Regions from separate parts of the Peribacillus sp. NJ4 genome, predicted to be linked through region 2. Evidence: riboswitches for the same ligand, from Rfam matches in the RefSeq annotation. Region 2 holds a riboswitch; each other region holds the start of a gene.
The links. Region 2 has a riboswitch for thiamine pyrophosphate ahead of thiC (phosphomethylpyrimidine synthase ThiC). Riboswitches for the same ligand answer to the same signal wherever they lie in the genome.

Region 1: another riboswitch for thiamine pyrophosphate. It lies ahead of QUF94_RS07760 (ABC transporter substrate-binding protein); the one in region 2 lies ahead of thiC (phosphomethylpyrimidine synthase ThiC).
Region 3: another riboswitch for thiamine pyrophosphate. It lies ahead of thiT (energy-coupled thiamine transporter ThiT); the one in region 2 lies ahead of thiC (phosphomethylpyrimidine synthase ThiC).

Annotation. Positions count from the first base shown of each region.
Region 1 is NZ_JAUCFQ010000001.1:1,542,119-1,546,337, forward strand. It holds gene rarD (EamA family transporter RarD) at 1-574, shown strand, start outside; gene QUF94_RS07755 (protein-glutamine gamma-glutamyltransferase) at 666-1,493, opposite strand; TPP riboswitch at 1,813-1,922, shown strand; gene QUF94_RS07760 (ABC transporter substrate-binding protein) at 2,044-3,048, shown strand; gene QUF94_RS07765 (thiamine-binding protein) at 3,060-3,341, shown strand; gene QUF94_RS07770 (ABC transporter permease) at 3,338-4,120, shown strand; gene QUF94_RS07775 (ABC transporter ATP-binding protein) at 4,104-4,219, shown strand, end outside.
Region 2 is NZ_JAUCFQ010000001.1:4,595,617-4,599,835, forward strand. It holds gene QUF94_RS22860 (hypothetical protein) at 1-103, shown strand, start outside; partial or broken gene QUF94_RS22865 (DUF3231 family protein) at 188-682, shown strand; gene thiC (phosphomethylpyrimidine synthase ThiC) at 980-2,761, opposite strand; TPP riboswitch at 2,895-3,009, opposite strand; gene QUF94_RS22875 (HAD family hydrolase) at 3,120-3,902, opposite strand; gene QUF94_RS22880 (histidine phosphatase family protein) at 4,086-4,219, opposite strand, start outside.
Region 3 is NZ_JAUCFQ010000001.1:4,313,081-4,317,299, forward strand. It holds gene QUF94_RS21480 (transglycosylase domain-containing protein) at 1-1,117, opposite strand, end outside; gene QUF94_RS21485 (universal stress protein) at 1,418-1,939, shown strand; gene thiT (energy-coupled thiamine transporter ThiT) at 2,021-2,599, opposite strand; TPP riboswitch at 2,704-2,806, opposite strand; gene QUF94_RS21495 (cation diffusion facilitator family transporter) at 3,054-3,938, shown strand; gene QUF94_RS21500 (histidine kinase N-terminal domain-containing protein) at 4,184-4,219, shown strand, end outside.

The DNA.
Region 1 (4,219 bases), 3.1 Mb from region 2:
ATTGGGTGTGATAGTCTTAAAAGAAAAATTGAGCGGAGCACAAATCATATCGTTCCTGCTTGCAGGAATCGGAGTCTTGATCCTTGGCATTCATTTCGGTACGATCCCGTGGGTCTCTCTTGTTTTGGCCATGACCTTTGGATTATATGGTCTGGCAAAAAAAATGATCAAGGCCGAGTCGGCGATCGGGCTGACGCTCGAAACGATGATGGTAACGCCTCTGGCCCTGGGTTACCTGATATACTTGATGAACCAATCAGAAATGCAATTCTTTACAGCGGGAAGCACAAGCTTGCTGTTGGTGGGCGGTGGGATTGTCACGGCCTTGCCACTTTTATATTTTGCAAAAGGGGCGGAGAAGATCCCGTTATCGATGCTGGGAATTTTTCAGTATATCGCTCCGACCTTATCCTTATTGATCGGGGTATTCGTCTATCATGAAAGTTTTACCAAAGCGCATCTTTTAGCGTTTTTATTCATATGGTCAGCCTTGGCGGTTTATACGCTATCCATTACGAAATGGGGTCAGGCAAGTGCCCGAAGGTTTAAAGGCAAAGGGAATATTGGTGCGTGAATAAGAAAAAATGCTTGGGAGATCTCTCCCAAGCATTTTTTTATGCCGGTATATAATAAAACGGTTTTACGGCATAGGGGAAATGCCAGGGTCATGAAAGGTAAATCTTCGGACCTATTTCAGAAACAATACAATTGGAAAGGCTGACAGGACTGTGAACGGGCATTGCACGAGGGTTATTTTCCAGGAATTGGCTATAGAAGGAACTATCCAAGTTAATGATATGCGTTGTCAGGAATGCCGATATGGTGGCGTTCGGCTTTCTATTGCTATTTAATTCATCGATGATTCCCTGTGCAGTGGTAATCCCGATCCCGTGTCCATAAAAGAGGTTGTTCCCTAATAATATGGCATTTTCACCTTGCCATTCAGGAGTTTCCAAGTCGTGATCAGGGTTTTCGAAGTAAACGCAATCCCCTGGTAAATAATCCGTTCCTTGATGAATATCAAGAGCCATATTGCTTGGAGGGCGAAAGTTATATAGAAATACGTTTGAAAAAAGATAGTCAAAATTCCTAGGACCGATTAAATCCAAAATGGCCTTTAAAAAAGTGACGACTATCGCTGTACCGCATTCGAAGGCGTAAAGCCTTCCATTCAAGAAAATGTCCAGGAGTGCGGCATGAGGGGGAATCCCTGGCTGAAGGGTAAATGTGCCATCCTTTGAAACGCGCCAATATTGTTCATTGCTTGCCGATTCATCAAGCGTGGAAAATTCTGGACTGCTTTTATCTAACGAAATGGCGGCCTCGATGACTCGGTGCCTCAGTTGTATATCGAAATTAAGGTATCCGAAGTTCCGGTATTCAAAAACGTTAGAATCTTCCGCCAGCAATTGGAGAATTTCAAGCGATGTATCAGATGCTACACCTGGTTGGATTTGACTGACATCTAACCATTTGTGATTAATCTTTATCATGATCATATCCACCTTTTGTTTATGAAATGAAGGGTTTATAAAACCAGTACACAAAAAAGTCTACAGGTAATGCTCATTATATGAATGCATGCAAAGAAATGACCATTTGGAGCATTTCAGGCATCATGGCAACCGAGAATGATTGGTATGGCAAGAGGGATGATCATTTTGCTTACAATGATTATCATTTTCCAAAAAGATGTTTTGGTGGCTGTGCTAAACATTTAGGAGGAATACCTTTCCAATTAGGGAGAAGGAGCAAATTAGTATTCCCTTTTCTGAATGAATTGATATAATGAGAGAGAAAAGTTCATATGTGCGAGAAATGTAGGGGGGCCAGTAAAGCTGGCTGAGATTGCGTCCTTTAGATGCTGACTCTTTGAACCTGATCTGGATGATGCCAGCGGAGGGAACATATTATTACTGACTTTCTGTTTTGTATGTTAACGTCCGAATTCATCTTCGGGCGTTTTTTGTATTTTTATAGACCCTGGCGCCCCATTATGGTTCCGGCATATGGATCTTATATGATGTGTAGGAGGATAATAACTTGAATAAATTTTTACCACTGTTGACTTCGTTGTACCTTTTGGCTGGATGCGGTGCAGGCGGAACTAATGAAAAAGAAGAAGCATCTAAAAATGAAGGCAATAAAGAATTAAAAAAGGTATCGGTCGTGCTCGATTGGACACCGAATACAAACCATACAGGTTTGTATGTAGCCAAGGAAAAAGGATATTTTAAAGAACAAGGTCTGGATGTGGATATTATCATGCCAGGTGAAGCTGGAGCTGATAAGCTTGTCGCTTCAGGGAAATCCGAATTTGGCGTGGGCTACCAGGAGGGCATTACGCAGGCCCGCGTGCAAGGCGTCCCGATTGTTTCGGTAGCTGCTGTTATCCAGCACAATACATCTGGATTTGCTTCACCTGAGGCAAAAAACATTAAAACACCCAAGGATTTTGAAGGGAAAACATATGGTGGCTGGGGGTCTCCGGTTGAAAAGGCCATCATTGATTCACTCATGAAAGAAGAAAATGCGGATGTAAATAAAGTGGATATAGTGAATACAGGAGACACGGATTTTTTCACTTCGGTTAAAAGGGATATAGATTTTGCCTGGATATATTATGGGTGGACAGGTATTGAGGCTGAGTTGCGAAATGAAAAGCTTAATATGGTTTACTTAACCGAATACTCGGATAAGCTCGATTACTATACACCTGTTTTGACAACGAATGAAAAGATGATAAAAGAGGATCCCGAGACTGTTAAAGCATTCGTTCATGCAGCTTCGAAAGGGTACCAGTTTGCGATAAAGAACCCTGGTGATGCAGCAGACATGCTAATTAAGTCTGCCCCGGATCTTGATGCAAAACTAGTGAAGAAAAGCCAGGAGTGGCTTGCAGCTAAGTATCAGGATGATGCTCCGCGTTGGGGTGAACAAAAGCTTGAAATTTGGAAGAATTACAGTGATTGGATGACGGAAAATAAGCTTCTTGAAGGTGATTTCAATCCTGAAAAAGCATTTACCAATGAATTTTTACCAAAATAGGAGGAAATACAATGGCCAATTCATTAATTAGTATACAAATCATTCCTAAAGGGGATGTCATCCCTTTGGTCGACGAAGCAATCAAGATCATTGATGAATCAGGTGTCAAGTATGAGGTTCACCCGCTTGAAACGACAATGGAGGGTGAGCTTTCCGAACTTTTTGCCGTGATAGAAAAAATGAATGTAAGAATGATTGAATTAGGCTCGCCGAATGTCATATCCCAAGTGAAAATATTATTTCAGCCGAGCGGAATTACGATGGATACGTTAACGGAGAAATATCGGGCATGACCGGAAGGGGAATTTGGAAGAAGGGGGCTCCCTTCTTTCTTTTATTATTGTTGCTGATAATATGGGAGTCAGTGACAGTCTTATTAAAGGTTGAAAAATGGCTGCTTCCCGCTCCGTCGGCCATTTTCATTGAAGGAATTGAGTCGTCCCAGAATCTTTTTGGTCACCTTACATCAACAACTGAGCTTGCGTTATCGGGTTTTTTTATTGGAAGCTGCATTGGATTATTAATCGCGGCAATCCTACATCTGTTTCCAGGCGTGAAGGACGCGGTTTACCCTCTGCTCATACTATCACAAAATATACCTATCATAGTTTTGGCACCGCTTTTAGTAATTTGGTTTGGCTTTGGCATGATGCCTAAGTTAATCGTCATTTCGCTAGTATGTTTTTTTCCGGTTGCGGTTGCTTCATTGGACGGTTTTCGCCAGACACCATACGAACTCAAGCATTATTTCAAGATGATGGGAGCGGGAAAAAACCAGTTATTTTGGAAGCTTGAACTTCCTCACTCGATCCCGTTCATTTTCTCGGGCCTGAAAATTTCGGCCACCTATAGTGTAATGGGTGCGGTTATTTCGGAATGGCTTGGGGCAAAGTCGGGGATTGGTGTTTATATGACGCTCGCTTCCTCTGCGTTCAGGACAGATCGGGTGTTTGTTGCCATTTTCATCATTATGGGAATGAGCTTGCTCTTTTTTGGGATCATCACCTTCCTCGAGAAACACTTAGTTTCATGGAAGATAAAGGAGGGTGCAAAGGATGAAGCTGGAAATTAAAGATGTCTCCTATTCTTTCGATGGTAAACAGAATATTTTAGAGAATATGGATTTCCATGTGGGAGATGGGGAATTTGTCACAATCCTTGGGCCATCCGG
Region 2 (4,219 bases):
AAAAAAAATCCATGTTGTAACGTTTCAAGTTACTGACACGGATAGAAATGAAATGCTCTGTGATGAATGTTATCAAGAATGGCTGCAAGGAATAAAAGGTTAGTATAAAAAGCCCTCAAATAATCTCAAAAATGATTAAGTATAGGGCAACTTAAATTCGTTCACGCAGTACAAATATATAATGATTATGGGGATTTTAAGCGGAAATCCAAAAGAAGAGCCTATGCATTATGGTGAGGTATTTGGAACATGGGCATTTCTAACAACAACAAAAGGTTTGATTGCATGTCATCAAACCATGCTTAATCATACTGGTGATAAGGGCATACATAAATTACTTGTAGAAGTGATCAATCAAGGTAAACAGGAAAATGACCAAATTGAATTATTATTAAAAGAAAATAACGTAGGACTGCCTCCATCACCACCTGAAAGGCCTAAAGCTAATTTAGAGGATATTCCGGTGGGGGCACGTCTTCAAGATCCTGAAATCTCCACTTCAGTATCCATTGATATTGGTGTAGGATTAGTTGCTTGCAGCCAGATTATGGGTCAATGCATCCGCGAAGATATTGCGGGAATGTTTGCACAATTCCATACAAAAAAGCGGCATTGAGTGCTGATTTCCTAAGATTAAATAAGGAAAAAGGATGGTTGAATCCCTCCTCCTCTTCAAAAATAAAACAAGTTTGTAAAACATTGATGAAATATCCCCTTAAACATGTTGGCTGAATCTCCAACATGATTAAGGAGTTGATTTCGGTTGAAAGGACGATTAATGAATCACTACCATTGCAGACTTTCGATTAAGTGGCACTTTGTGCATTCTTGACTATAATCATTTTTTACAAATTCATGATTACAATTCTCCCGAAAAATGTTCAGCTCTCTTTTCAGCTGTTCCAATTGAGTTTCCAACTGTTTCATTTCAACTTTTATCTGGGTTACCCGATTCATCGAATTCTCCCTCTCGTCCGAATCATTGATAGATTTTTCCGTCCGTTTTCCTAAATTCATTGGCTTTTTCTTTAAGCCCTTCATCGATTACCGACTCAAAACCCAGACCCTTTTCTTTCGCCAAATCACGGATGTCCTGTGAGATTCTCATACTACAGAATTTAGGTCCGCACATTGAACAGAAATGGGCTGTTTTGGCACCTTCAGCCGGTAGAGTTTCATCGTGATATTCAACCGCCCTTTCAGGGTCGAGAGAAAGATTGAACTGATCTCTCCAACGAAATTCGAATCTAGCCTTAGAAAGGGCATCATCCCGTTTTTGTGCATGCGGATGGCCTTTTGCAAGGTCAGCTGCGTGGGCTGCAATTTTATAGGTAATGACCCCTACTCGAACATCTTCTTTATTCGGAAGTCCCAGATGCTCTTTCGGTGTCACATAACAAAGCATGGCAGTTCCAAACCATCCAATCATGGCAGCACCAATTGCAGAAGTAATATGATCGTATCCAGGTGCTATATCCGTTGTTAATGGTCCCAGGGTATAGAATGGTGCTTCTTGACACACTTCCAGCTGCTTATCCATATTTTCTTTAATCAAATGCATAGGTACGTGACCGGGTCCCTCAACCATGACTTGAACATCGTGCTTCCATGCAATCTTCGTCAGTTCCCCCAATGTTTCCAATTCAGCAAATTGAGCCTCATCGTTTGCATCTGCAATGGATCCAGGACGGAGGCCGTCGCCTAATGAGAAAGAGACATCATATGCCTTCATGATTTCACAAATCTCTTCAAAGTGAGTATAGAGAAAGCTTTCTTGGTGGTGGGCCAAGCACCATTGTGCCATGATGGAGCCCCCTCGGGAAACAATTCCCGTAACTCGCTTTGCTGTTAAAGGGATATATCGCAAAAGCACACCAGCGTGTATGGTAAAGTAATCGACACCTTGCTCGGCCTGCTCGATTAATGTATCCCTAAAAACTTCCCAATTTAAATCTTCCGCGACTCCATTCACTTTTTCCAATGCTTGATATATCGGAACAGTTCCAACTGGCACAGGTGAATTCCTGATAATCCATTCTCGGGTCGTGTGAATATTCTTTCCGGTGGAAAGATCCATTATGTTGTCGGCTCCCCAACGTGTAGCCCAAGTCATTTTTTCCACTTCATCTTCGATCGATGAACTAACAGCTGAATTTCCGATATTCGCATTTATTTTCACATGAAAATTCCGTCCGATGATCATGGGCTCACTTTCAGGATGGTTAATATTTGCCGGAATGATCGCCCGTCCGCTAGCTACCTCTTCTCTTACAAACTCAGGGGCAACATTTTCCCTGATCGAAATGAATTCCATTTCTGGGGTAACGATACCTTTACGGGCATAATGGAGCTGCGTTACGTTTTGCCCTTCCATCGCACGCAATGGTTTTCTTTTCAATCCCGGAAATATTTCGACTTTGGATTGTGAATCCACTTTTCTATACCCATTATCTTCTGGTTTTATTTCACGTCCTTCATACTCTTCAACGTCTTCCCGTTCCAGGACCCAGTTGCGTCTAATCGGGGCAAGACCTTTATGAATATCAATGGGATATTCTGAATCCGTATAGAAACCGCTTGTGTCATAAACTCGTAAAGGCAGATTCTCCTCTTCCCCGAATGCCCCTGTAGTCGGACTTAGCTTAATTTCACGCATAGGTACTTTAATATCAGGTCTAGATCCCTCAACATACACTTTTTTACTCCCAGCAAAACTGGACATAATTGAAACGTTCATGTCATTTACTGAATTACTCATGATTTCATTTCTCCTTTTTAAGTTCATTTAAAAAGGACAAAATCCAATCCATTTCGCACGAAAAAGCCAGGTCTCATATTTAAGACCCGGCTAACGTTAGTATGACTACAGAAATGACCAATTGAAATGGTCATTGTTTAGTAGATTCTAACTTCCCCACGCTGGTATGAACCAGATCAGGTCCTGAGGGTTAAGAAGCTTAAGCGCTTCTCTCTCAGCCCAACTTTTATTGGACACCCCTAGTCTAAATAAATTAATTGATTACAAGGTAACTATATATCACCCTTTTCATTCTGTATATAATTTGAAAGACCTAATATTTTATTCAAACTCTCCAAAATTCGTTACTTGAAGAGTAATTTTACAGGCTCTCAAGGATTGGGAAAAGCTCCTCTAAATGCTTGATTTCATAGGTTGGAAGCACCTCATTCCGTTCCTTATCATGGCGATTTATCCAAACGGACTTTATGCCTACCCGTGACGCTCCAAGGATATCCGTCATTAAATTATCGCCCACCATCAATACTTCATCCTTATCCAGCTCCATGATTTCCAAAGCATGCTCAAAAATGGAGGCATCCGGTTTACCTCTTCCAAACGCACCTGAAATGACGATTTGGTCGAAATAAGGAACTAGTTCAGGCGTAATTTCAAGTTTGGTATTTTGCAGTTCAGGAGACCCGTTCGTAAGCAATAGCAATTTGTACTTCCCTTTTAATTCATCTAACACACGGAATGATTCTTCATAAATAAATGGCTTTTTACGTCTCTCGGCCGGGAAACGTTCTGCCAGTTCAAGCCCAAATTCCGGGTCATCGATCCCTAATGCCTTTAAGCCTCTCGTCCAAGCTTCTTTCCGATAAGCCGGTGCAATCCCGGCCATCTTCCGGAATTCATCATGATCATCCTGAAAATTTCCCCATAGCCCCTCAAATGGGTTGATACCGATCATTTGAGTAAATGCATATGTGTCGTAAGAAGAATAAAGCTCACGCGCTTCCTTCCGCACAGCTTCTTCAAACTCGTCGACATTCAAATCATATTTCTCCTTAGCCACTTCGCATGTAGAAACAAAAGCCTCTTTTACACTTTTCTGATCCCATAGTAATGTATCATCTAAATCAAAAAAAACTGCCTTCACCAAAATGTCCACCCTCTTTCCCTATTATTGAATTCGTAAAAATTACACTATTACAATAATAAACCACAACCAATGGAAAAAGAATAATTATTCGGAAAATCCCTGCATCTTTCTTTAAATCAGCAAAATGTATGATGGACATCAGACTTACCTTTTCTGATGGAAAACCCTATATTTATTCACTTATCATCTTTCGAATACATACAGCTTTCCATTACTTGCAATCTTGAATTTTGGACCGGTGAACCCCCGTCGGATCAACTCTTTCCTCATATATATCATGAGGGCGGCATGACTCACGATCAGAACATCCCTATCCC
Region 3 (4,219 bases), 280 kb from region 2:
AACCCGGAGATCTTGACAGCTGGGTTGCCCGGTTATATCCCATGAATTGATGCTCACCTCTCCCACCGACTAGTGCCTTTATCCCGCCCGTTTCAGGATCAAGGAGGACTGACCCGCTTTGAACCATTTGCTCTGTACTCGTTCCAACTGGAAAATTGGCTTCATTCGCATACACGGATTCTGTAGCCTGCTGCATGGATTGATCCAGTGTAGTGTAAATTTTATAGCCCTTTGAAAGCAGTTCCTCAAGCTTAATTCCATATTTACTCGATGCTTCCGATAAAACATGATCAACATAATATGGATACTTACCTCTTAATGGATCGGTTTCCTTCTCCCCCATAAGAAGTGTCACCGAATCTTTTTTTGCGGCTGCTTCTTCATCTTTCGTCAAATAACCATGTTCCGCCATTCTGGAAAGAACCAAATCACGCCGTTTCACTGCTCCGTCCAAATTCTTATATGGATCAAGTTTGGATGGTAGATTAATGACACCCGCCAGCAAGGCTCCCTCGGCAACGGTCAATTCAGAGACCTCTTTGGAAAAATAAATATTTGCAGCTTTTTTGATTCCCCATGCCCCATGGCCAAAATAAACTTGATTCAAATACATTTCCAGAATTTCATCTTTCGTATATTGATTTTCAACTTCCTGGGCTAGAAAAAACTCTCCTATCTTCCTCTTCAATGTTCGATCCGATTCCAGCATCGTGATTTTCACAAGCTGCTGGGTGAGCGTGCTCCCGCCTTCAACAACACTTCCAGCCTTCGCATTTTTAACCAAGGCTCGCAAGATCCCTTGATAATCTATACCGTGATGTTCATAAAAACGGTGATCCTCAATGGAAACCACCGCTTGTTTCATATGTTCCGGTATTTCATCTATCGCAACACCTTCGGATTTATTTGCCGTGATCGTACTGGCAAGATTCCCATCCAGATCATAGATTCCTGTCGGTTGCTGAAGATTATTTTCAAGATGGCTTATATCTGCACCCTGCCTGAAATACAAGAGTGAACCGGCGCCTAAAACCACAATCGCCAATATTATAATTAGAACTAATTTCACTAACCCTCTCATTTGTACCCCCATTTTCCCATCTGCGACATGTTTCATTAAAAATATTTTACCCTTTTTATTAAAGAAAACTCGTCGATTGACTAAAAGGCCGCAGCTCAGTCGCTTTTTCTTTTAACACTATACTCGCGTACCGGCTTCCTTGCTGATGATATTCCTTCCGAATGAAAAATAAAGCACGCCAACTAATTGAAGGACCAGGATTTCATCCAACCATTTTAACAATGCTCGTATCTATCCTTTACCCGTAATTGGCGATCTATATACCAATTAAAGGCGTGAAGCCATTTAAAAGTGGGTATAACACCTTAAAGACTTATAAATGGGAGAGATGATATTATGAAAGACGTAAAAAATATTGTCGTCGCTTTTGATGGAAATGAAGAGAGTACACAGGCCGTGGAATATGGAGCAACAATCAAAAAGGCATTTCCTGAAGCTGAACTGACCGTAGTCCATGTCCTAAATGATAAGGTTGAACAGAGTATCATGGGAAACGTCACAGCTCCTGGATTCGTACCCGCTGCAGGATTTTATGTCGATCCCGTCCAGACACATCCCGTCGTTGAAGTTGAACAGCGAGAACAAAAGGTAATTGACACCCCTTCCCCCATCGAGAATAGTGTTCGGAACGCAGAAAGTAATACGTTGAGATTGCTAAGTGAATGTCAAGTAAAGGGGAAATTCGAGATATTGGAAGGACATGCGCCAGATAGCATATGTGAATATGCAGAAAGAACTGCGGCCGACCTCATCGTCGTCGGCAATAGCTCTAAAAGCGGTTTGGAAAAATTCTTTCTTGGAAGTACAAGTAGTTCAATTGCGAAAAACGCCCCCTGTTCGGTATTCATTGCAAAATGAGATTGAGCCAGTTCGCCCTGTACGTATCGTTTGGTCATTCTCCGAAAAAAAGCCGGATTCTTGTAGAATCCGGCTTTCTTGTTAATAGGCTTTTTTCAGTAATACATTTGAAGCTGCCGAATATAACATCATCACCACAATGGCCGATAAAATAAAACTGATCAGCATATAAGTCCCATTATAAATGAATGAATAAACCGCTACTGGCTGTCCTTTTGGCGCTGCAGATCCAAAAAACACGATTCCAGAAGTGAAATGACAGAGAAACCTCAGGAAGCTGCCCAAAAACATGCCACCAATCCCGTATAATTTCGCTTTGGAACGCTTTTCCTCTTTATAGCTGTTTACAAACTTGTTCATGAATACACCGGATATCCCGACAACCATAAAGGCAAGATAATAATCAATGAAGCCTTGAATCGGTGTTCCGATCCATGCTGTACCACTTACAATCTGCAATAGTCCAAGTAACAATCCGGCTAACATCCCACCTTTTATGCCCCAACGATATGCCATCAGAAAAATAGGTACCATGGCTATTGAAATCGAACCCCCTTGAGGCCAGATTCTTGAAAAAATGAATCCAGAGACCATATCCAGTAATAAAGCCAATGAAGCAAAAATGGCGACCTCTGTCATGAATAACGTTTTATTTTTCATCATGCCACTCCTTTCTCCAAAAATGAAAAAGTGTCCATGAGTTCCCCCTGCCAATTTTGCGCAAAAAAAGCAACACCGGGGCGGTAATGGATGCCCAGTATTGCTTGTATCCAAAACCACATCCATACGCTAGTGCTAACTATCAGGTTCATAGGGTCTGAACTCAACCGTTCACTCTCAGCCTTTTTGGCTCCCCTTGTGGAAGTATTTATTTTTCGATCCTCGGTTAGAATATACTACTAGTTTCTTTAATTGACAACTAAAGAAATTGGATATGTCAACAACTTGTTATTCCCATTTTATGGAGATATTCTTTCTTATAAACAACTTCTTTACATACCTTCAATACATCTGCAATTAACCAAGTTAGATGGCTAAATACGACAATTTTTCTATAGACTCACTAAGGTTTGTTTTGATATCTTTATTAAGCCTAATTTACATTGGGGAGGGAATGGACATGGATAAACATTCGATTTCAGCTGAAAAAGGCGCCTACATAAGCATCGCCGCTTACATCTTCTTGTCTGCCCTTAAATTGTCATTTGGTTATTTCGGTGATTCTAAAGGACTTTGGGCAGATGGTTTAAATAATACGACCGATATCATCGCTTCCATAGCCGTATTGATTGGGTTGAAAATTTCGAAGAGACCTCCAGATGATAATCATTCATATGGACATTTACGGGCGGAAACCGTAGCCTCGTTGGTAGCTGCCTTCATCATGATCACCGTAGGCCTGCAGGTTGTATTCAGTGCTATAGAATCCTTCTTCCAGCAAGATTCAACAACCGTTCCCAATATGCTTACCGGTTATGTCGCCCTATTCTCTGCAATCTTCATGTACGGAATCTACCGTTATAACTTAGCATTAAGTAAAAAGATCAACAGCTCTTCCATCTACGCCGTTGCACAGGATAATCGTTCCGATGCCCTTGTCAGTGTTGGTGCTTTCATTGGAATCATCGGTACTAAGATGGGAATCCCTTGGCTTGATGCAATAGCTGCAGCAGTCGTGGGGATCATCATATGCAAAACGGCCTGGGATATCTTTCGGGATGCCTCCATCTCTTTAACCGATGGTTTCGACGAGCAGCTCCTGCAAAAGATCGGACAAACCATTATATTGACAGAAGGTGTTAAAGACATGAGTGAAATTAAGGCCCGTATGCACGGAAGTGAAATCCTGCTCGAAACTACTGTTCATGTTAACCCTCTTTTGACCGTCATCCAAGGTCACGATATTACGGTTAAAATCGAAGAGAATCTTTTGAAGGAATATAATATCCAGCATGTGATCGTTCATATCGAACCATATACATTTCATAAAAAAAGGTAACCGTCATTAACTTTACGGATACCTTTTTTTATTATTAATTCATGTAATCACTGTAATAAAACTGTGTCAAAAAAGGTATTTATCGATTGATTGACGAATATTTATCCAATTGACACATGTTAAAAGAACTCTAATCTGTTATCATAAAAGCAAGATGTAATTATTTTAATATTTTGTAATTTTTTTCTAATACATTAATTTCTGGGTCAAAAGTAAATTCATTTTCCTACAGTATGGAGGGCAAAATGGTATCTAATCGAGAAATGACCATTCACTTTTTA